3 regions of the Cupriavidus sp. 291-E7 genome follow, and region 1 is predicted to be linked to each of the others. Evidence: riboswitches for the same ligand, from Rfam matches in the RefSeq annotation. Region 1 holds a riboswitch; each other region holds the start of a gene.
What was found. A riboswitch is a leader RNA that binds a small molecule or an ion and turns the genes downstream of it on or off. The one in region 1 is predicted to bind cobalamin.

Region 1 (7,721 bases):
ACTGTAGAAGCGCTGCCCTCGCGTTGCCTAATGACGCGTTGTGATCGCGTGATAACCGCTGGTGCCGGCGCCTGCCGGCAGCGCCGCCGGGCGCGGCAGGCGGGACGCCCGATGCGCCGCCGTTATCGGGTCATCACGCTTTTTCATTAGGCAGGGGGGCGTAGCGCTTTGTACCGTGCGGTCTGGAGACAACGTACCGAAACGGAATCCTCATGCATCCCTTCCTCTATCACTTTCCCACAACGCTCAGGTTCGGCAACGGCCTGGCCGCGCAAGCCGGCGAACTGATTCGCCCCCATGCCGGCGGCAAGCTGCTCGTCGTCACCGACGAGGGCCTCATGCGCAGCCGCGTGCTCGACGGCTTCTTCCAGTCGCTGCGGGACGCCGGCGTGGCCTACGAGACGTTCGACGGCGTGGCGCCGAACCCCGATACCTCGGTGCTGGAACGCGCCGTGTCCTTCCTGAAGGCGCACGGCTGCACGGCCGTGGCGGGCGTGGGCGGCGGCAGCAGCATCGACACGGCCAAGGGCGTGGCCGCGATGGCGACGAACCCGGGGTCGATCCTCGACTACGAGGGCTATGACCGCATCCCGAACGAGCCGTTGCCGATCGTCGCGGTGCCCACCACGTCCGGCACCGGCAGCGAGTGCACCGCATCGACGGTGTTCACCAACAAGGAAACGCTGTTCAAGACCGTCATCATCAGCCCGAAGCTGTTCCCGAAACTGGCCATCCTCGATCCCGAACTGACGCTGCGCCTGCCGCCCGCGATTACCGCCGCTACCGGCATGGATGCGCTGACCCATGCGATCGAGTCCTACGTATCGAAGCAGGCCAATTCGATCAGCCAGGCCCTGGCGCTGCATGCGATCCGCATGATCGGGGGCAGCCTGCGCAAGGCGTTCTACGCCGGCGCGGACCTGCAGGCCCGCGCGGACATGCTGATGGGATCGTTCCTGGCGGGTGTCGCGTTCTCGCAGTCGAAGCTGGGGAACGTCCACGCGATCTCCCACACGATGGGCGGCGTGTTCGACATCGCGCACGGCATTGCCAACGCCGCGTTGCTGCCCTATGTGGTGGCGTTCAACGTGCCGGCCAGCCCCGAGCGCTTCCGCGATATCGCGCAGGCGCTGGGCAGCGAGGTGTCGGGCCTGACGGATCTGGACGCGGCCGGACGCGTGGTGACCTTGATCCGCGATCTGAATCGTGGGCTCGGCATTCCGTCGACGATCCGCGAGCTTGGCGTGGATCTGGCCCACCTGCCGCAGATGGTGAAGGACTCGATGCGCAGCGGCAACGTGCTGGTGAATCCGCGTCTGACCAGCGCCGCCGACATCGAACGGATCATCATTGCCGCGCATCGCGGTGACATCGAGGCGTTCGCTTAATCCATGACTCAGAGAAGCAACATGTACTACGAAATGCGGACCTATACGGTCCAGATCGGCAAGATGAAGGAATACCTGCGGCACTTCGAGCAGGAGGGTTTGCCCGTGATCTCCCGCTACGCCAAGCTGGTGGGTTGGTGGTACACCGAGATTGGCGAGCTGAACCAGGTGGTGCACATCTGGGCCTATGAAAGCCTGGACGACCGGATCGCCCGCCGTAATGCGCTCTACGAGGATCGCGACTGGCTCGAAAAATTCGTGCCGGTGGCCTTCCCGATGCTGGTCAAGATGGAGTCCAAGCTGCTGCGCCCGGCGGATTTCTCACCGATCCGCTGAGCCGGCGCCCCGCGCGCCCGGTTACGGGTGCGCGTCCCCGAGGTCGTTCTCGCTGCCGTCCGGTGTGGCGTCCGGCAGCGGTTCGACGCAATGCTCCTGCAGCGACGCGATCAGCAGGCGCGCGCCCGGCGACAGGTGCGCGCCGGATCGGGTGATCACGCCATAGGGGTCGTCCAGCGCGCGCATCGGCACCGGCAGCTGCACCAGCATCCCGAACCGCTCGCCGAATTCCGCCACGGCGCGCGGCACCACGGCCACCAGGTCGGGGGTGTCCTGCAGCATCGTCAGCGTGGCGAAGGCCGATGCGGTTTCCAGCGGATAGCGGGGCAGGTCGATGCCCGCGTCGCCAAGCTCGCGTTCGAGCGTGCGGCGCATCGGCGTGTTGACCGGATACGCCATCCACGGCAGGCCGGCCAGGTCCGCCAGTGTCAACGCGGAGGCTCCCGCCAGCCGGTGCGAGCGCGCCGCCACTACCGCGAGGGGTTCCATTTCCAGAGCCATGCAGTCGTAGGCGCCCGGCCTGCGGCTGACGCCGCAGCGGCACAGGGCCAAATCGATGCGGCCTTCGTCCAGCAGCGGCAGCAGCGCGGCGCTGGTGTTCTCGATGATCTCGACGGACAGATGCGGCTGCTGTTCGCGCAATGCGGTCAGCGCGCGGGTCAGCAGCGGAATGGCGCCCATGATGACCCCGACCGCGAGATGTCCGCCGTGGCCCTGCGCAATGGCCGTGATTTCGGCATGCAGGTGTTCCAGGTCGCTGTATATCAGGCGCGCGTAGCGCGTGACGCACTGGCCGAGTTCGTTGGCCACCAGCCCCTTGGGCTGGCGTTCGAACAGCGACATGCCCAGGATGTCCTCGATCTCGCGCAGAGCCTTGGTGGCGCCCGGCTGCGAGATGGCGATCTCGTCCGCGGCCTTGTGCAGCGAGCCGTGATTGTCCAGCGCGATCAGCAGGCGCAGTTGCTTAAGGCGCAGTCTTGACGCAATGGTGGCGAGCGAGGGTAGTGCCGGGGGGTGCATGGCGGAGCGTGCAAAAGTCGACACTATAGCGCCTTCGACCCATCCCGGCACGGCGCCCGGATAACCGCCGCTTATCGGCAAATCAGGCCTTTTCATTGGCGCCCGCCGGTGCCTGCGCATAGAGTCCCCCGACACGCGCGGCCACACCGCGTCCATCTCCAGGAGACTCCCATGTCGTTGCAATTTACCGGTCAACAATACATTGGCAGCACGCGCAGTGCCGCCGGTTCTACCTTGCTGTACAGCGTGAATGCCGGAACGGGCGAGCGGCTGCCCGGCGCATTCCACGAGGCCACGGCCGGCGAAGTGGACGCGGCCGCGCGCGCCGCGGCGGCGGCTTATCCCGCGTTTCGTTCGCTGGTGCCGGCGCAGCGGGCTCGCTTCCTGGACGCTGTGGCCGACGGCATCGACGCGCTCGATGATGCGTTCATCGCGCTGGTCTGCCAGGAAACCGGACTCCCGGCCGCGCGCATTGCGGGGGAGCGCGCACGCACGAGCAACCAGTTGCGGCTGTTCGCATCCGTGCTGCGGCGCGGCGATTTCCTGGGTGCGCGCATCGACCAGGCCATGCCGCAGCGTACGCCGCTGCCGCGCGCCGACCTGCGGCAATACCGCATCGGCATCGGACCGGTGGCCGTGTTCGGCGCCAGTAATTTCCCGCTTGCGTTCTCCACGGCCGGTGGCGATACCGCGTCGGCGCTGGCGGCCGGCTGCCCGGTGGTGTTCAAGGCCCATATGGGTCACATGGCGACGGCGTCGGTGATCGCCGACATCGTGGTGCGCGCGGCGGAGGCCACGGAGATGCCGCGCGGCGTCTTCAACATGATCTTCGGCGACCGCGTTGGCGAGCATCTGGTCAAGCATCCCGAGATCCGCGCGGTCGGCTTCACGGGTTCGCTGCGTGGCGGCCGCGCGCTTTGCGATATGGCCGCGGCCCGTCCGCATCCGATCCCCGTGTTTGCCGAGATGAGCAGCGTCAATCCGCTGATTCTGATGCCCCAGGCCCTGGCGCGGCGGGGCGCGGACATCGCGGCCGAGCTGACCGCGTCGGTCACGCAGGGGGCCGGGCAGTTCTGCACGAACCCGGGCTTGGTCCTGGGTATCCGCTCGGCCGCGCTCGACGCGTTTGTCGCGCATTTCAAGACAGCCATCGGCGCCTCGCCCGCGCAGACGATGCTCAATGCAGCGGGATTGCAGCACTACGTCGATGGGGTGCGGAAGTTTGCCGATACGCAGGGTATGGCCTTGCTGGCGGCCGCTCCGGCACATCCCGGCCAGGCTTCCGCCGAGCTTTGGCAGGCCGACGCCGCATTACTGTTCCAACCCGATGGCCGCTTGCAGCGGGAAGTTTTCGGACCTTGCACGGTCCTGGTGGTGCTCGAAGATGCCGACGCGCTGCGGCGTGCCATCGACGCGCTGCAGGGGCAGTTGACGGCAACACTGATCGCGGACCCCGAAGACCTGGCGGAGGCCGCGCCACTGGTTGCGGCGCTGGAGCACAAGGCGGGGCGGCTGCTGGTCAACGGCTATCCGACCGGCGTCGAGGTGTGCGATGCGATGGTGCACGGCGGCCCGTATCCCGCGACGTCCGACGCGCGCGGCACCTCGGTGGGCACGCTGGCCATCGACCGCTTCCTGCGGCCCGTCTGCTTCCAGAACATGGACGACGCGCTGCTACCGGTGGCGCTGCGGAATGCCAATCCGCTCCGCATCGACCGGCTCGTGAATGGCGCGCGCACGCGCGACCCGATCGTGGCGTAGCGGTGAAGCCGGCGCGACTTGAGGATGGCCTGCATCACGAACCTGAACGGCACTTCGTGCTGGAGATGCCAAATCTGACGCAAATTCCGTCGGATTGACGCTTTTCCGTGTCCAGATGGTGTTGTTTCTGACACCAGACGGCGCAAGTCACCAACGGTTACGAGTAAAATGCGCCCCGCGGTGCGTCCCCCTGACGTGCCGTACGTGATGCAGGTGCCCGCGAGCGATTTCGCGGGTTAAACGGGAAACAGGAACGCCGCGCACTAGCGGCCAGCCTGTGCTGCCCCCGCAACGGTAAGCAGGTTTGGGAACCATCATGTCGATCCTCGGTTGTCGGATCGACAGTCACTGCGCAAAAGCTTCGCTGGCGTGGGAAGACGATGGCGTCCCGGAAGCAGACGCTTCCAGCCTGCAAGCCCGGATACCGGCCTGTTGTCATCATCGCTATCCATTTGCCCGGGCGGGGTCGCTCGGCTTCACGATGAAATACAACTTGTCCGCGCATACCGCCAGCCGCTCGCGCACGGCCGAAATCTCGTCGCGTCACGCACGTGGGCGTCGCTCGCGTGCACTGGTCGCTTCCGTTGGCACGGTGGCCAGTTTCAATATCCCTTGTGCACTGGCACAGGAATCCGCATCCGACCCCAAGCATCCGACCCTGCCGGCCGTCACGGTCAGCGAGTCCGCCCAGATCGACCCGCCCGGCCTGGCGCTGTCGAAGCCCGAATACACCGGCAGCCGTCTGGGCCTGACGCCGCTGGAAACCCCGGCCAGCGTCGAAGTGATCAGCGGCGAGACGATTCGCGCGCGCGGCGATCAGTCCGTGCGCGAAGCCGTGACACGCGCTACCGGCATCACGGGCAATCCCGCGCCCGGCAACGGCGGCACGTCGCTGACGGCGCGCGGTTTTTCCGGCCAGGGTTCGGTCATGCAACTGCTCGACGGCACGCGCATGTACGTGGCCTCGGGCACCGTCACGTTCCCGTTCGATACCTGGTCGGTGGATCGCATCGAAGTGCTGCGCGGGCCGGCATCAGTGATGTATGGCGAAGGTGCCATCGGCGGCGTGGTCAACGTGGTGCAGAAAAAGCCGATCCGTGGCCCCATCGAGAACGAACTGCAGATCACCGGCGGCACAGAGAAGACCGCCCGCGTAGCGTTCGATAGCGGCGGCAAGGTCAACGACAACCTGTCGTACCGCTTTGCCACGGCGTACAACCGCTCGGCCGGCTGGGTCGAGCGGGGCGATTCGAACAACCTGATGGTGTCTGCGTCGGTGCGGCTGGACGTCAACCCGGACTTCAACCTGACGCTGTCCTATGCCGACGGCACGCAACATCCGCAGCAGTACTTTGGCACGCCGCTGGTCAATGGCAGCCTGGACACGTCGCTGCGCAAGAAGAACTACAACGTCGGCGATGCCCAGATCAGCTATCGCGACCGCTGGACGCGCCTGAATGCCGAATGGACGCCGAACGACCGCGTCACGGTGCGTAACCAGTTCTACTACCTGACCAGCCACCGGCACTGGCGCGACAGCGAGACCTACGCGTTCCTGCCGGCCACCTCGCAGGTGCGGCGTACCGATTACCTGGAAATCCTGCACGACCAGGAGCAGGTGGGCAACCGCGCGGACATGACGGTCAAGAGCAAGCTGTTCGGGATGGAGAACGCGACGACCGTCGGCTTCGATATCAACAAGATCAACTTCACGCATTCGAACAACTCGCCGTACGGCGGTACGTCCACGGTCAATGCGTATAACTTCGATCCGGGCCTGTTCTTCAGCCCGCCGGGCATCGTCACGTCGCCGCGCCTGCGTACCAACACCACGCAGTACGCGCTGTTCGGCGAGCATCGCATTGCCTTTACGCCGCAGTGGTCGGTGATTGGCGGTGTGCGTTTCGATCACGCCACGCTGTACCGTACCGATCTGATCGCCAACACCGGCTGGGAGAAGACCTTCGCCAACACTACGTGGCGCGTGGGTACGGTCTATCAGTTCACGCCGAGCTTGTCGGTCTACGCGCAGTACGCCACGGCCACCGATCCGCTCGGCGCGCTGGTGACGACGAGCGATGCCCAGCGCAATTTCGACCTGGCCACCGGCAAGCAGGTGGAGGTGGGCGTGAAACAGGCCTTCTGGGGCAATCGCGGCGAATGGACGTTCGCGGCCTACGAGATCCGCAAGAAGAACCTGCTGTCGCGCGATACGGTCAACCCGACGATTACCCAGCAGGTGGGCGAGCAATCGTCGCGCGGGCTGGAAGCCTCGGCCAGCGTGGAAGTGCTGCGCGGACTGCGTCTGGACGTAAACGGCACGGTGCTGCGCGCGCGCTATGACGACTTCAACGAGTCGGTGGGTGGTGTGGCGGTGTCCCGTGCGGGCAATGTGCCGACGAGCGTGCCGCAGCAGGCCGCCAACGCCTGGCTGAGCTGGAATTTCATGCCGCAATGGACCTTTGCCACGGGGCTGCGCTACGTGGGCGGGCGCTATGCGGACACCGCCAATAAGGTGCGCGTGCCGAGCTATACGACGATCGATACCGCGCTGTCGTGGCGCGTGACCAAGCAGGCGGCGCTGACGCTGCGCGTCTACAACCTGTTCAACCGCGACTACGCCGAATCGTTCTCGAACGGCGGCCAGCAGTGGTTGCTGGGGCGTCCGCGCTCGGCGGAGCTGTCGGCCAACTTCTACTTCTGAGGCCCGGCCGTGTGGCGCAAGCTCAGGCTGAAACGCTGGTTGTACCTGATCCATCGGTGGATGGGCATCGCCGGCTGCCTGCTGATCGCGATGTGGTTTGGCTCCGGGCTGGTCATGATGTACGTGGGCTTTCCGGCGCTGACCGATGCCGAACGGCTGGCCGGGCTGCCGCGCATCGATACGGCGCGCCTGGCCGTCTCGCCCGATGCGGCGATGGCGGCGGCCGGGCTCGATGCCTTCCCGCGCAGCCTGCGGCTGGAGATGGCGGGCGACCTGCCGGTCTATCGCATGGTCGATGGCAAGGGGCTGCCACATACGGTGTCTGCCATCGACGGCCGGGTGATTGCGCAGGTCGATGCCGCCACGGCGCAGGTCACAGCGCAGCGCTTCGCCGGCAAGCCCGCGCAATGGCTGGAGACGGCCGAGAGCGACCAGTGGACCGTGCCGAACGGCCTCAATGCCTGGCGCCCGCTGCACCGGATCGCCATCGACGATGGCCTTGGCACCGAGCT
Region 2 (7,721 bases), on a different contig from region 1:
GTTCGGTCCGACGATGCACCAGAGCTGACCGGCCTCGATCGACAGCGACAGCCCGTCGAGCAACACGCGACGGCCCGCTTGCAGCCGGACATCGCGCAAGGCGAGCAGCGGACACGTGGCCAGCGGTTCGAACCAGGCGCTCATCGCGGCCTCCGCAGCAGCAGGTAAAGAAAGGTCGGCACGCCGAGCAAGGCCGTGATGACACCCACCGGCAATTGCGCCGGGGCGATCACCGTTCGCGCGATCAGGTCCGCCGCCATCAGCAGCGTTCCGCCCAGCAGCACCGCCGCCGGCAGCAACTGGCGCTGATCGTTGCCCCACGCCAGCCGCACCATATGCGGCACCACCAGGCCGACGAAACCGATCGAACCGGCTGTGGTGATCGCGGCGGCAATCGAAAACGAGGCAATCAGGAAAGTGGCCAGCCGCACGCGGCCCACGCGCACGCCCAGCGATTGCGCCACGGTCTCGCCAAGCAGCATCACGTTCAGCGAGCGTGCCATCGGCATCGCCAGCAGCAGCGCCGCGATCAGCGTCGCCAGTGCCCAGCCATAGCTGGCCGTGCCACCAAGGTCTCCGGTGAGCCAGAACAGCATGCCGCGCAGGCGCGACTCCGGGGCGATGGCAAGGATCAACATGATCAGCGCGCCCCAACCCGCGGCCAGGATCACACCCGTGAGCAGCAGTCGCGCGCCGGCTTCGTGATGCCCGCCCTGGACCTGCGGATGCAGCAGATCGCGCCGCGCCAGCGTGGCCACCAGCAGCATCGAACAGAGCGCGCCACCGGCCGCGCCGGTCTGCACCATCCACACCGGCAGCGACATCAGCATCGCCAGAAGCGCGCCCGTGGACGCGCCACCGGACACACCCAGCACGTACGGTTCGGCAAGCGGATTGCGCAGCAGCACCTGCATCAGCGCGCCCGACAAGGCCAGCAGTCCGCCGCATGCGAACGCCGCCGCCGCGCGCGGCAGGCGCAGTTCGCGCACGATGGCGCCGGCCGTGCCCGTATCCGCGCCGGTCAGCGCCTGCCAGAGCTGCGCGGCGTCCAGCGACACGCTGCCGGCGGCCAGCGACAGCGCGAACACGGCCACCCCGGCCAGAGCCAGGACAGTCCATACGGCCAGCGCGCGCCGCAGCTCAGTCATGGGTTATTTCTGCCTCCATCCCAACGTGATGAACCCGGCCCGACCCTGCGTGTTGTACGGGAAGGCGAGCATGTAGTTCTTATCGAACAAGTTTTCCACCCGGGCGGCCACGAACCATTGCTTGTCGATGTTGTAACGGGCGTTGAGGTTCAAGATACCGTATCCGCCCAGCGTGCGGCCACTGTTGTCCAGGCGCGACGACGAGATCAACCATTCCCCGCCGAAACGCCAGTTGCCGAAGTTGCGGCCGACATCGAACGACGCATGGCGCCGCGCACGGCGCAGCAGTTGCGTGTTGCTGGACTCATCGACGGGATTCTGGAAGGTCACGTTGGCGCCAAGATCGGTGCCCCAGACGGTGGCACGCCACGATGCCTCGATACCCTGCACCTTGGCCTTGTTCACGTTCTGCGCCAGAAACACGCCACTGCCCACCGCCGTGGATACGATCAGATCGTCATAGCGCGTTTCGAATGCCGTCACGCGCAGCAGGCCGGCACTGGCGGTATCGACCTGCACGCCCGCCTCGGCAGACTTGGCACGCTCGGGCTGCAGGTTCGGCTGGCCGAAGCCGGGGAAATAGAGTTCGTTGAACGTCGGCGCGCGGAAGGCGTTGCTGACGTTGGCGATCAGCTTGACCTGCTCGGTCACGTTGAAGCCGTAGCCGGCAAAGAAACTGCCCTGGTTGCCGAAATCGGAATAGTGGTCGTTGCGTCCGTTCAACTGCAACTGGTGCTGGCCGATGCGGCCTTCATAGCCGCCATAGACCGAGAACACATTGCGCGACGGGGCGTTGTACGAACTGGACGCCAGCGTCTGCTGCAGCCAGTCGGTGCCGAACAGCAGCTTGTGGTCGGGCGTCAGCGCGTATTCGTTCTGCCAGTTGAACTGGCGGTTGCGCGTGCTGAACAGGCTGTCGAACAGACCGTTCTTGCGGCCCTCGCTGCGGTCTTCGCTCTGCGAAATCTTGAAGTGCGTGGTCCAGGCCGATGTCACCTTGCCGTTGACGAACGCCGACAGCGTGTAGAGCTCGCTGTCCATCGTGAAATTGTCAGTCGGCTTGCCGCTGGTGCTGTCATACGACAGCTGGCTGTTCGAGTAGTACGCCGCAAAACCGGCGTCCCAGTCCTGCGTGAGCTTGTGCCGCACCTGGCCCGAAACACTCTTGTTCTCGTAGGGATTGTCGTTCGGGTTCGGACCATTGCCACGCCGGACCGCGGCGGCGTTCGCGGCGGCCCACTGGTTATAGTTGATCGACGAAAAGCCATCGGTCTTGAACATCGAGCCGGTGATATTGAACGACGTATCGCCGATCTGGCCGCCGTAGCCCACCGTGCCCTGGCGTGTGTTGTTACTGCCGTACTCGACCTGCGCATTGGCCGCCGGGGCCTGCCCCACGCCGTTCTTGGTGAAGATCTGCACCACGCCGCCAATCGCATCCGAACCGTACAACGCCGACACGTTGCCGCGCACCACCTCGATATGGTCGATCTGATCGGGCAGGATGTTGGCAATCTGTGCCGTGCCGCCGCTCACACCGGCAACGCGCACGCCATCGATCAGGATCAGCACCTGGTTCGAGTTGGCGCCGCGCATGAACAGCGACGTGTTGGCCCCCATGCCGCCGTTGACGGCGAACTCGACCCCGGCCTGGCCGCGCAGCAGCGAGCGCAGATCCGGCGCCTGGGAATTGACGATGTCCTCCTGAGTCACCACGGTAGTGTGCGGCAGCGCCTCGGTCACGCGTTGCGCGGTGCGCGATGCGGTAACCACCACTGGCGCCAGCGACTGTGGCTGGGACGCGTCTTCGGCCGGCGCCGATTGCGCGAAGGCCGGAGCATGGGATGCGGAAAATACGGTGACGGCCGCCATGATGGCGGGCGCGGATAGCCGAACCGGCGGCCTTGCCGCGACAGTCGACCTGGATAGCGTGGAACGCATGAGCAGGATGGATGAGAACGGCCGGGTCCGTTCCCCCGCGGACCATATGGCGAATTGGCGTGCCGCGTTGGAGCGGACGCCCGCGTTCTTCAGGCCGGTATCCGGGCTGACGACATCAGGCAGGCCGCCTTCCCGATCGGATCGCCAGATGACTGACGGATCCGGATCAGTGGCGCTGGGCCAGCCCTGCGAGCCACGCTTTCTCAAAGCATGTTCGCGGTCGCTTACCGTTGCGGGGGCAGCACAGGTTGGCCTGCTCCGCTTGTCTCCAGATTGGTCACTTCCAACTTCCAATATGGCAACGGCACCCCGGCTCCCTGTTTCCCGTTGAACTGCGGCCCCTGCGTAAGGGGGCCGCGAGCACCTGGAACGTGCGCGAGTGTAGGGAGTTTCAAAGTTGACGTCAATGCGACGCATCAAGTTGCCGATATCCGTGGTTGACACGCGAAATCGCGCCGTTCACCGCAGATCGGTGCAACTTCCGTGCGACACACAAGTCTCACCGGGCGCGTTGGCGGTAGCCCCGGCGCGTGCATCGGCTAGAATCCCGAAACCTGACCCTTACTCCTACCGGACACGACAGGCACTATGCTCAACGAACTCGAACAACTGGCCGCCAAGATTGGACGCGTGCTGCATCACGCGGACACCCTGGCGGCGGAAAACCAGCGGCTGCGCGCGGAGATCGACCGCCTGCAGGCCGAGGCGGGCCAGTTGCGCGCGGACCGCGAAGCTATGGCGGCCGACCGCGAGCTGCTCAATATCAAGATCGAGGAAGCCCAGTTGCGCATCCAGTCCATCCTGGACAAGCTGCCCACGGCCAGCGATGCGCGTCAGCTCGACCTGCTTGGCGAAGGTGCGCGCGCCACGTCGGAAGGTTCGCAGCAAGCCCCCGGAGAACATGCATGAGCAACAAGCAAGTGGAAGTGAACATCGCCGGCCAGCCCTATCGCTTTGCGATCTCGCCGGATAACGAGGCCGCGCTGCTGGAGGCAGTGGCACTGGTCGACGACAAGATGAACAAGCTCAAGGGCAGCGTGGCGGCCAAGGGCGTGGAGCGCGTGGCCGTGATGGCGGCCATCAGCATTGCCTCCGATCTGCTGGCGATCCGCCGCAAACAGGAAGAGGATGGCACGATTCCCGTGGACGCTGTCCGAGCGCGTATCCGCGAACTCAACGAGCGCGCCGACGAGGCCTTGCGCCAGTACGCGCACGTGGGTACACGCTGAACCGTAAAAAAGACCCTGCTGGCGGCACTTGAATTGCGCGGCGATGGCCACATATCACGTGCATGTGAAGCCGGTGCCGCGCACAGGCCAGCATTGTGAGGGGTGTTGTGGAAAATGTAACGACGCGACACGTCCGGCTTGGTATGACTCACGTCGCGGTGTATAGTGGAGCCACTGCGCGGCGCGAGCGACCGACGCAGTTGGATGGTCGGGTTATCGTGCCTGGCCGCCGTTTCCATCCCATCCTAGTTTGAAACGGCAAACGTCTGACATCCCAAGCGTGTTGCACGCACAGGAGCCAAAGTCAGACGTTTGACAGTTTCCCTGCCTGGTTCGTGAGGGTCATAAACTCCTTGAACCGATATGCATTGCATGGTGCGGGATCATGTCGTATGGGCGAGCGCGTTACCGCATTCATAGTCTGGGCCAAGCTTGGACTCCCTGAGTGGGCGATGTACCCGAAATACGACTTCCGCAGCCACTCTGAACCTCACTTGGGTTCAGGATGCCGACCCAGCGGCCGAGGCGGGGACCCCCTTCAAGTGATGAAGAGGCGGTGGTTTCAATGAACCACCGCCTTTTTCATTTCAACTCCTGACCTGTCATCGATTCATGCCTGAACAGCGCGCGCGCCAGTACTGGCTGATGAAGTCCGAGCCGGACGAAGCCAGCATCGACGATCTTGCCCGTGAGGGCACGCTGCCCTGGACCGGCGTGCGCAACTATCAGGCCCGCAATTTCATGCGCGATCAGATGCGCATTGGCGATGGCGTGCTGTTCTACCACTCGTCGTGCCCCGAGCCGGGCATTGCAGGTCTCGCCGAGGTCAGCTCGCAGCCCTACCCCGACCCCACGCAGTTCGACCCCAAGAGCGACTACTACGACAAGGCTTCGAAGCAGGACGAGCCGCGCTGGTCGCTGGTGGACGTGCGCTTCATCAAAAAAAGCGCGTTGGTCCCGTTGCCTGCGCTGCGCGAGCACGATGCCCTGGCCGACATGGTGGTGCTGCGTCGTGGCAACCGGCTGTCGATCACGCCGGTCACGCCGGCCGAATGGCGCTACATCACCGAAAAGCTGATGAAATAGTTTCTGCCATCGCAGACCAGCTTTAACCCCGATCAAGCCGCTCGCCCGTTAGATCCTTCATGCAGGCCCGCATGGAACGAAATGTGCGGCCTGGCATCTGATAGCCATCACTTTGATCGGAGAACAATATGAAGAAACTGTTGGCCGCCTCGCTGCTTGGCACCGTCGCTACCGTTGCCGCTGCCCAGACCGTCACCATGCCGCAGCCCTCGGGCGTGCTGTCGTTGTCGGCACAGGCCGTGACCGAAGTGGCAACCGATGTCGTGCAACTGACGCTGGCAGCCGAGCAGGAAGGTCCCGAGCCGTCGGCCATTTCCAATGCACTGTCGTCACGCACGCAGGCGGCGCTGGCCCAGGCCAAGCGCGTATCGGGCGTGGAAGCACAGTCGGGCGGCTTCACGATTCATCCGAACACGGACCGCAACGGCAAGATCAGCACGTGGCGCGGTCGCTCGGAAATCATCCTCAAGTCAAAGGACTTCGCGGCAGTGTCGAAGCTGGCCGGCGAACTGGCCAACCAGATGCAGGTGCAGCACATCTCGTTCTCGCTGTCGCGTGAAGCGCACGAGGCAGCCGAGCAGAAGCTGGCCAGCCAGGCCGTGGCCGCGTTCCGCGACAAGGCGCAAGCCAGCACGAAACTGTTTGGCTACAGCAGCTATACGATCCGTGAAGTTTCGCTCAATGAATCGGGCGGCGTGATGCCGCCGATGCCGCGCATGTATGCGGCCAAAGCGATGTCGGCCGATGCCGGCGCGCCGATTCCGGTGGAAGGCGGCAAGACCCAGGTGACCGTGTCGGTCAATGGGTCGGTGCAAATGACGAAGTAATTCCTGGTTTGCTCCCATCCCCCGGGTACGGGGGACCGGAGCAGATCAGGCGAACACCGCGATCACAGTCCTGCAAACTGCTGACGCAGCACGTTCTTCTGCACCTTGCCCATCGTATTGCGCGGCAGTTCGTCCACCACATGCACGCGCTTGGGCACCTTGAAGTTGGCGATGCGGCCCTTGAGCGTGCCGATCATTCCAGCTTCATCGATATCCGCGCCGGGCTTGCGCACCACCACGGCGACCACGGCCTCGCCGAAATCGGCATGGGGCACGCCGATCACGGCCGATTCCACCACACCGGGCATCTCGTCGATAAAGCTCTCGATCTCCTTCGGGTAGACGTTGTAGCCGCCCGAAATGATCAGGTCCTTGCTGCGGCCCACGATAGTCAGGTAATCGTCCGGCACCTTACGCTCGCCGGCCTGGCTGACGATGGCGCCACCGAAACGGCCCACGTCACCGGTCTTGAACCAGCCATCGGCGGTGAATTCCTCAGCCGTCTTCTCGGGCATGCGCCAGTAGCCCTTGAACACGTTCGGACCCTTGACCTCGACGTTGCCGATCACGCCCGGCTCGCAGGCATTGCCTTCGGCATTCATCACGCGTACCGATACGCCCGGCAGCGGCATGCCCACGGTGCCGCCGATGCGGTCGCCCAGCGCCGCGTCGTACGGGTTCGACACCAGCATCACGGTCTCGCTCATGCCGTAGCGTTCCAGAATCGTATGGCCGGTGCGCTCGCGGAAGGCGTCGAACGTCTCCAGCAGCAGCGGCGCCGAGCCCGATACGAACAGACGCATGTTCTTGCAGAGGTCCTTGTCGAAGCGCGGCTCCTGCACCATGCGCACGTAGTACGTCGGCACGCCCATCATCACCGTGCAACGCGGGATGAATTTCAGGATCTGGCCCATATCCAGCTTCGGCGCCCAGATCATCTTGGCACCGGCCAGCAACGCGCCATGCGATGCCACGAACAGACCATGCACGTGGAAGATCGGCAGCATGTGCAGCAGTACATCGTCGCTGCGCCAGCCCCAGTATTCATGCAGTGTGAGCGCGTTCGACGCAAGGTTGCGATGGGTCAGCATCGCGCCCTTGCTGCGGCCCGTGGTGCCCGATGTGTAGAGAATGGCAGCCAGGTCGTCATCGGCGCGCTGCACGGTCTCGAACGTGTCCGGCTGCACGGCCGCGCGTTGCAGCAGCGACCCCGAGCGGTTCTCATCAAGCGTGAATACGTGCGCCGTGTTGTGCGCGAAGGCCACCTTCGACACCCAGCCGAAATTGCCGCTGCTGCAGACCACCACCGACGGCTCCGCATTGCCGATGAAATAGTCGATCTCGGCTTCCTGATACGCGGTGTTCAACGGCAGGTACACATAGCCCGCACGCAGCGTGGCCAGGTACAGGAACAGCGCCTCCGGGGATTTCTCGACCTGCACGGCCACCCGTGCGCCGGCCGGCAGCTTCAGCGCGGTCAGCAGATTGGC
Region 3 (7,721 bases), on a different contig from region 1:
GGCCGTGTTGTTGCCCGTGCCGACCGAACCGCTGCCGCTGCCGCCGGCAACACTGCCGCCGGACTGCAGGTCACCGGCCTTCACCACGTACTTGTGGTTCATCGGGCGAACCGAATCGAAGTGGGTATTGGCGCTGCCCGAGTACTCGGCCAGGTTTGCCAGGTTGTCGGCAATGTACTGCTCGGTGTACTTCGAGCGGTTCATGTACGACGTGTTCACCCCCGGATCGGCCAGGCCGAACATATCCTGCATCGTGCGCACGAACGAGAAGTGGCTGTAGGCGTCGGAATCGACAACCTGCTTCGGCGCGTTCGGCTGGTTGGTCAGCAGCGCGAAGATCGTCGGGCCATCGCCCTTGTTGCCGCCGTTGTAGCGCGGCACGGCCGTGGTGATGCCTTCGCCCAGCGGTGCGCCGCTGGTGGCGCCGCCACCGACGTTCCAGCCGCAGCACGACGAGCTGCCGAAGAAGCTGGAGCCTTCATCGAACAGCATGACGATGGCCGAACGGCGGTTGGTGTTCTTCCAGATTGGAGACGCCTGGATCGCGTCGACCATGTACTTGGCATAGGCATCGCCGCGCGCGATGTTCGTGGACAGGCAGGGGCCGACGCCGTGGATGTCATCGCACTGGTCCGGCACGATGTAGTTCAGCGCGCCGATATCGCCGCTCTTCAGGTCATCCTCGAACTGGTGCGTATTCCACTGAATGCCATTGGCCGTGGCGTACGTCGCAATCGACGCATCCCACTCGCCGCCGCCCATCGAGCGCGTCAGGTTCTTGAAGAAGTCCGGACGATTGCGCACTTCGTCAAAGTTGACCGCCGGGTGGTGCTTGGTCTTGTACAGGCCGGCCGGCATCGTCTCGGTGGCGCCCGACGTGGGGTTCACGCCCGAGATGGCGGCGTTGGCCACGCCGTCCTTGCGCGGGTCCTGGCCCGGGTTCATCGACTCGCTGTAGACGCGCGTGCTCATGCCCGCGTTGTACATCGCGGTGAACATGTTGCGGCGACTCTTGAGGTTGTGCACCTTGGTATCGGCGTTGCACGCGGCCAGCGGCACGAAGGCATCGGTCGGCTGGTTCGCCGTATCGCCGGCGGGCAGGCAGTTCCAGGCGTTGTCGTCGGCCACGCCCCAGTCGTCGGCGCTGGCCAGCGAGATGTAGTTCGGCTCGCTGGGGTTGCCGGTCGAGAAGTAGTTGGTAGCCTGGTTGCCTTCCGTGTGCAGGTACTTGTAGAAGTTCGGATAGGTCGGGCTGTCGATGGTCTGGTTGCTGTGGTTTTCGAAGATCACCACGAACAGATGGTCGTAGCGCGGGATACCTTCGGGGTTGAAGGCGGCTTCCTGCGCGGACTTCAGCGAAGTCACCGGATCGGCGGCGCTATCGCTGATAAAGCCGCGATCAAGGATCTTCGATGCCAGCGTGTAGCGGCCGGCCAGCGTGTTGTCCTCCACCAGCAGCGCGCGTGCGGCGGCGGTGTCGGCAAGGCTGCCGGGCTGGCCCACCACATCGTCAGCCTTGACGCTCACGTCGGCGGTGCCGCCGCTCAGGCTCAGGCGGCCCGCGATGGCGGCCTTGGCATCGGCAAAGCTCAGCGATTCGGATTCCGTCAGGCGCACGACTTCCGTGGACAGCGGGCTGATCACCACGTTCGCGCCACCGGTGGCCTGCGCGGCGGCGCTGCGCAGGATCATCTTGCTGGCCACCTTGGTCGGGCCGGCAACCGGATCGTTGAACGACGCATCGGTATCGACCACGGCCACCAGGCTTGCGTCCGGCGTCGCCAGCGTGAAGCGGCCATTGGCGTCCGTGCGCGTGGCGGCCTCGCCGTTGTCGCAGACGCCGTTGCTGTTGGTGTCGGCGCAGACGGTGGCATTGGCGTAGGTCACCGGCACGAAGGCCTGGTCGACATCGGCGCCCGTGGTGCTCTTGGCATAGTCGACGCCCGTGGCGGACGAGCTGGCAAAACCGGTGGGATTCTTGACGGCCGCGCCGCCCACGACGCCGCTGACGGTCTGCGTCGTGCCGTTGTTACCGTTGGTGCCGGTGTTGCCGGACGTGGTGGTGGCGTCATCGCCGCCGCATGCCGCAAGCAGCGCGGCTGCGGCAAGGGCTGTGAGCAAGGGGACGTAGGAGGTATTTTTAGGGTGCATGGTTATGGCTCGCCGGGACATGCGCGATCGTTATGAGTGGGTCTCGTTGGGTCTCGTACTGACGCCGCACCGAAGCCCGTTCCGGCGCATGGTTCCGGCGGGTGGGACCGCCTGCGCAAGACACCTTCGGGGCCGGCGAAAGCCCGTATGCCCTCTCCGACCAATGCAGCGGCCACGATGCTAGAAATTCAATGTGACGATTTCATAAACCCGCCGCGCGAATTCATTACGGGAGATTTCGGAGGTACCAATCCCGATACAAAGCAGAAACGCGGTTGCCATGCGGGATGCACGGCGTAATACTTGCGCCGCGCAACACCCCGCGCCCGTCGAATTCCGCCCATGCACGCATCTCCGACCTCCGGCTCATCCGGCTCCGCCGCTCCCCGGCAACTGGCCCGGCTCCACTTCTCCAACGAACTGCGCGACTGGATCGTGAATGCCCTGCGGCGCGGTGGCACACCCGATGACATCGCCGGCGCGCTGGTGTCACAGCGCTTTGATCCGACCGTGGCGCGAGACCTCGTGCACGCGTTTGCACGGGTATTGCGCGAAGGCCTGCCAATGCCCGAGGGCCAGATCACGATCGAAAAGGCTGGCCCGGCGGCGGGTGGTTCGCGGTTGCCGCGCGGATCGGTACTGGATGGCGGCGACCGCGCGGTGCACGTCATCACGCGCACCGAAAAGCCGGTGGTAGCCGTGCTGGAAGCGGTATTGAGTCACGCCGAATGCGATGCGCTGATGGCGGCGGCGCGCCCACGACTTGCCGCATCGACCATCGTCGATCCACGCACCGGCGAGCACGTGGTCAGTCGGGACCGCAGCAGCCAGGGCATGTTCTTCCGTCTTGCGGAAACGCCGCTACTGGCGACGATCGACGCGCGTGTATCGGCGCTGATGCGGATGCCGGTGGAAAACGGCGAAGGCCTGCAGGTACTGCACTACACACGCGGCGCGCAGAGCCGCCCGCATTTCGATTTCCTGATGCCGGACAACGCCGCCAACCGGGCATCGATCGCGCGCAGCGGCCAGCGCGTCAGCACGATGGTGATCTACCTGAACGACGTGGCCGAGGGCGGCGAGACGGTCTTCCCCGAAATCGGCCTGTCGGTCGTGCCGCGCAAGGGCAATGCGCTGTACTTCGAGTATTGCGACGACGGCGGCCAGCTTGACGGACGCACATTGCATGCCGCCGCCGAAGTGCTGCGCGGAGAGAAATGGGTGGCGACGAAGTGGATGCGGCAGCGGCGCTTCGTGTCCGCTGCCGAAGATGCGCGGAGCGCAATGATGTGACGGACGCCTAGCGCGCCGAGCGCGGCACCATCAGCGGTTGAACCAGCCGCGCAAAGATCAGCCCGAGCGCGGCCCACAGCACCGCCTGCATGCCGAACGCCGCCACACGATACTGCCAGAGCAGCGTGGCGGGAAAATGGTCGGGCACCTCGTTGATCTCGGGCAGCAGCGCATGCACGATCACGGTCAGCACAACAAAGATCGCACCGGTACCGACCCACATCGTCCACGCATCGCGGCTGGCGAAAACCCTGCGCGCCGCCACGACGGCCACTGCCATCGCCGCCAGCGACACACCGATCATCGTGAAGAACAGCGCGGTACGAAGCCCGATCGTCGATGGGTCGCCCACCGCCGGCGGATTGGGCGGATATTTGAGAAACGGCACCAGCACGATTGCCACATAGCCGAGCAGCGCCAGCAGCACGGAGGTCGTCCGCGCGCCCAACGCACCAATGCGGCCGTAGACAAAGGCAAAGACCAGCGAGAACAGCCCGCCCAGCGCGCTGCCAAATACGGCGACGCCGACGAACAGCCCAGCCCCGGCCTGTACATCGCGGCTGACCAGTTCAGGCATTTCGTGCGCATGGCTGCCGCCCATCGCATGGGCCGCCTGCTCTTCGAATGCAATGGCGCCTTCCACCTGCGGCTCACCGACCACGCGCGCAAAACCAAAGGCCAGCAAGCTGGCCAGAAAGCCCGTGAGCATGCCGCGGACCAGCAGACTTCTTACCATTGACGGATTTCCTCAGTGGCAGGGAAAACCAAGCAGGTGGCGGCCGTCGTGCACGAACTCATGCACGTACATGGTATTGAAGATGGCGGCGGCGCCTTCTTCCACACCAACGAAGTAGATGGCCAGAAGCAGCAGCATGCCGCCAAAAATAGCCCAGGGCAGCAGTTCGCGGACGGGGATCGAAACCGGCGCGATGGCGGCCGGCGAGGCAATGGCACTTGCGTGCATGAGATTTCTCCTTGAGGATGACGCGTCCTGTCATGGATCGTGGCTCGAAGAGAAGGTCTGACTTTCACAGTGGCGCGACCGTGCCGGAATCTCACCGGCTTCCCCTCCTCGGAATCCGTGCATTCTAGACGACTCCAAGGCCAACCGCATGACAACCCGCATCTCCCTGCTCTGCGTACCCGCGACCGCCGCCATCCGCGCCGGCCGGTTTCCGGCCGATGATCCGCTGGAAGCCGCCGACGCCGCGCAACTGGCCGCGCTCGATATCGCACGTCCGCTCGGCAAATGGGACCACGTGTTGACAAGTCCGATGGCCTGCGCACGCGCCACCGCACAGGCGCTGGGTTTTGACGCGGCCATCGACGATGCCTTGCGCGAGGTCGATTACGGCCGGTGGTCGGGGCTATCGCTGAAGGCGCTCGCCGCGACGGAGCCAGACGGGATTGCCGCCTGGCTCGCCGATCCCGGCATGGACGCGCACGGCGGCGAATCGCAGCAGGCCGTCATCGGGCGGGCCGGGCAATGGCTGGCGCGCCGCGCGCCAGGGCATGCACTGGCCGTGACCCATGCCAGCGTGATCCGGGCCATCGTCGTGCACGTCCTGGGCGCCCCGGCTCAGGCGGCGATGCAGCTGGACATTGCGCCGCTGACGCTGACGATGCTGTCAAGCCAGTCCGGCAAGTGGCGCGTGTCGGCCGTCGCGGTGCCGCTCTCGCGCTACTGAGGCGGCGCGGACGGCGGAGCCAGTGGCGCCGCTGGCGGCGGCGGACACTGGGTTGCACCGCCCTGCCCGGTATTCCGGAAAGTGACAACCAGCCGGCTGTCCTTGGCCATCATCAGCGTATTGCCGTAGGTGACCGTCGGCATGAATGCGATATCGGGCGCGACCGACACCGGCGGCTGCTTTGCCGCATCGACGGTCAACACCAGCTCGACGGTATAGGCGTCCACGCCCACGGCCTTGCCCTGCGGCGACTGCGCGAACCGCTGCTGGAATGCGCACATGTCACTGGTAATCGAGTCGAGCGCCGCCTGGATCGGCACGGTCTTGCCCGGTGGAATCGGCGCCGTATTGCAGGCGGTCAGCAATACGGCGGCAAGGCACAACGGGGTGACAAGGCGCATGGACTGGGTCATGGCGTCTCCTGTGCGGAAGATACAGTCGATCCGATGCTAGCTTCCGCTCCCTCCCCGCTCCATTGGCCAAAAGGGCAAGGTGACCGGCATTCCGAGGCTGGGGCTTGGCTGCGCTCCAAACGGGGCGGACCGGTCGGGCCATCGCGCCAGGGCATCCGGGAGCAAGACTCACGGCAGGTTTCACGCTTCTTTTGCATTTTTACAGATACATATGCAAAATGCAGGTCACCACAAATCGCTCCCGCCTGCGACATGACTCCATCGGAAGGCCAGTTCTGCGCTGGCGACATCACTTATCGCTATTTGGATCTACCCGGAATGCTTGGCGCGTCACTGGCGCGATTGCCGGTCGTGCTGCGCCTGCTGCTGGAAAACGCCGCACGCAACCTGGAAGGCGACGAGCGCGCGCAAGCCATCGCGGCCGTCGTGGCATGGCTCGATACCGGCACGAGCGAATCGGAAATTGCGTTCCAACCTGGCCGCGTGCTGATGCACGACACCACGAGCACCCCGGCGCTGGTCGATATCGCGGCCATGCGCGATGCCCTGGCCGAAGCGGGCGCGGACCCCGACGCGCTCAATCCGGTGCTTCCCGTCGACTCGTCGGTCGATCACTCGCTGGCCGTCGAGGCATTCGCACAGCCCGACGCAGCCTCGCAGAACCTTCGCATCGAAGCCCAGCGCAATGCCGAGCGCTACAGCTTTCTGCGCTGGGCATCGAAGGCGCTCAAAGGCGTGCGCATCCACCCGCCGGGCACCGGCATCATGCATACGATCAACCTGGAGCAACTGGCCACGGTCGTCACCACGCAGCAGCGCGACGGCGCGCCGTGGGCCGTGCCCGACACGTTGATCGGCACCGACAGCCATACGCCGATGATCAACGGCATTGGCGTGCTCGGCTGGGGTGTGGGCGGACTCGAAGCGCAGACCGTGATGTTCGGCATGCCGGTGATGCAGCGGATTCCCGATGTCGTCGGCGTGCATCTGACCGGTGCGCTGCGGCCGGGCGTGCTGGCCACGGACCTGGCGCTGACCGTCACGCAGCGGCTGCGCGCCATCGGCGTGTCGGGCGAATTCGTCGAGTTCTTCGGCCCTGGCGTGGCCACACTGACGGCGGGCGACCGTTGCGTCGTGGCCAACATGGCACCGGAGTACGGCGCGACCACCGGCTTCTTTCCCATCGACGAACAGACACTCGCCTACCTGCGCGCCACGGGGCGCAGCGCGGACCACGTTGCGCGCGCCGGTGCCTACGCGCGCCTTGCGGGCCTCTGGTTCGATCCCGACAATACGCCGCGCTACACGCGCACGATCGAGATCGATCTGCCCACCATCGGCATGCACGTGGCCGGCCCGCGCCGCCCACAGGATCTGCTGCCCTATAGCGATACGGCCGCCGCGCTCGCAAGCTTCCCGTTCGCGGTGCAAGCCCGGCGCGATGGCATGCCACGCTATCCGGTGGCGATTGCCGCCATCACCAGTTGCACGAACACGTCCGACCCTGCGCTGCTGATGGCCGCCGGCATCGTCGCCCGCAAGGCCCGCGCGCGGGGCCTGACCGTGGCGCCGTGGATCAAGACGTCACTGGCACCGGGATCTCCGGCGGCCGCGAGCTATCTACGGCGCAGCGGCCTGATCGATGACCTGTCGGCCGTGGGCTTCGATATCGTCGGCTTTGGTTGCACCACCTGCATCGGCAACTCCGGGCCGCTCACACCGGCGATACGCGATGCCGCCGCCGCAGGGGCCGTCTGGCCGGTGGCCATGCTGTCGGGCAACCGCAATTTCCCGGGCCGCATCCACCCCGACCTGAATCTCGGCTTCATCATGTCGCCGCCGCTGGTGGTGGCCTTCGCGTTGGCCGGCGACGCCGAGCGCGATCTGAGCCGCGAACCGGTGCAAGTCGCGCCCGACGGTACACCGGTCTTCCTCCAGGATCTCTGGCCTACGCCCGATGAACTGGCAGCCGTACTCGCCGCCGGCACCGACCCCACCGACTACCCCCGCGCTTTCGCCGTGGCTTCGCAAAATCCGGTTTGGGCCGCCCTTCCCTCCGCGGATTCGGCGCGCTACCCCTGGAACGACCGCTCGACGGCCTTGCGGCGCCCGCCGTTTGCCGCGCTCGATCAGGATTCGCAACTTGGCGAATACGACGCATGGCCGCTGCTGGTGC

Region 2: linked by a shared signal. The riboswitch ahead of AC3FLX_RS03595 (TonB-dependent receptor plug domain-containing protein) and the one ahead of AC3FLX_RS25195 (TonB-dependent receptor) in region 1 are both predicted to bind cobalamin.
Region 3: linked by a shared signal. The riboswitch ahead of AC3FLX_RS21890 (CbtB domain-containing protein) and the one ahead of AC3FLX_RS25195 (TonB-dependent receptor) in region 1 are both predicted to bind cobalamin.

What each region holds. Positions count from the first base shown of each region.
Region 1 covers NZ_JBYOJV010000017.1:8,854-16,574, reverse strand. Annotated here, with positions in the region: gene AC3FLX_RS25215 (iron-containing alcohol dehydrogenase) at 213-1,388, shown strand; gene AC3FLX_RS25210 (NIPSNAP family protein) at 1,392-1,724, shown strand; gene AC3FLX_RS25205 (LysR substrate-binding domain-containing protein) at 1,746-2,744, opposite strand; gene AC3FLX_RS25200 (aldehyde dehydrogenase (NADP(+))) at 2,916-4,505, shown strand; cobalamin riboswitch at 4,704-4,952, shown strand; gene AC3FLX_RS25195 (TonB-dependent receptor) at 4,999-7,209, shown strand; gene AC3FLX_RS25190 (PepSY domain-containing protein) at 7,219-7,721, shown strand, end outside.
Region 2 covers NZ_JBYOJV010000002.1:140,971-148,691, reverse strand. Annotated here, with positions in the region: gene AC3FLX_RS03605 (ABC transporter ATP-binding protein) at 1-144, opposite strand, end outside; gene AC3FLX_RS03600 (FecCD family ABC transporter permease) at 141-1,148, opposite strand; gene AC3FLX_RS03595 (TonB-dependent receptor plug domain-containing protein) at 1,152-3,089, opposite strand; cobalamin riboswitch at 3,165-3,472, opposite strand; gene AC3FLX_RS03590 (hypothetical protein) at 3,678-3,998, shown strand; gene AC3FLX_RS03585 (cell division protein ZapA) at 3,995-4,318, shown strand; RNA gene ssrS (6S RNA) at 4,637-4,854, shown strand; gene AC3FLX_RS03575 (EVE domain-containing protein) at 4,931-5,404, shown strand; gene AC3FLX_RS03570 (SIMPL domain-containing protein) at 5,533-6,231, shown strand; gene AC3FLX_RS03565 (malonate--CoA ligase) at 6,294-7,721, opposite strand, start outside.
Region 3 covers NZ_JBYOJV010000013.1:30,116-37,836, forward strand. Annotated here, with positions in the region: gene AC3FLX_RS21875 (alkaline phosphatase family protein) at 1-2,151, opposite strand, end outside; gene AC3FLX_RS21880 (2OG-Fe(II) oxygenase) at 2,494-3,444, shown strand; gene AC3FLX_RS21885 (CbtA family protein) at 3,452-4,180, opposite strand; gene AC3FLX_RS21890 (CbtB domain-containing protein) at 4,193-4,408, opposite strand; adenosylcobalamin-variant (AdoCbl-variant) riboswitch at 4,451-4,529, opposite strand; gene AC3FLX_RS21895 (histidine phosphatase family protein) at 4,557-5,132, shown strand; gene AC3FLX_RS21900 (hypothetical protein) at 5,126-5,545, opposite strand; gene acnA (aconitate hydratase AcnA) at 5,798-7,721, shown strand, end outside.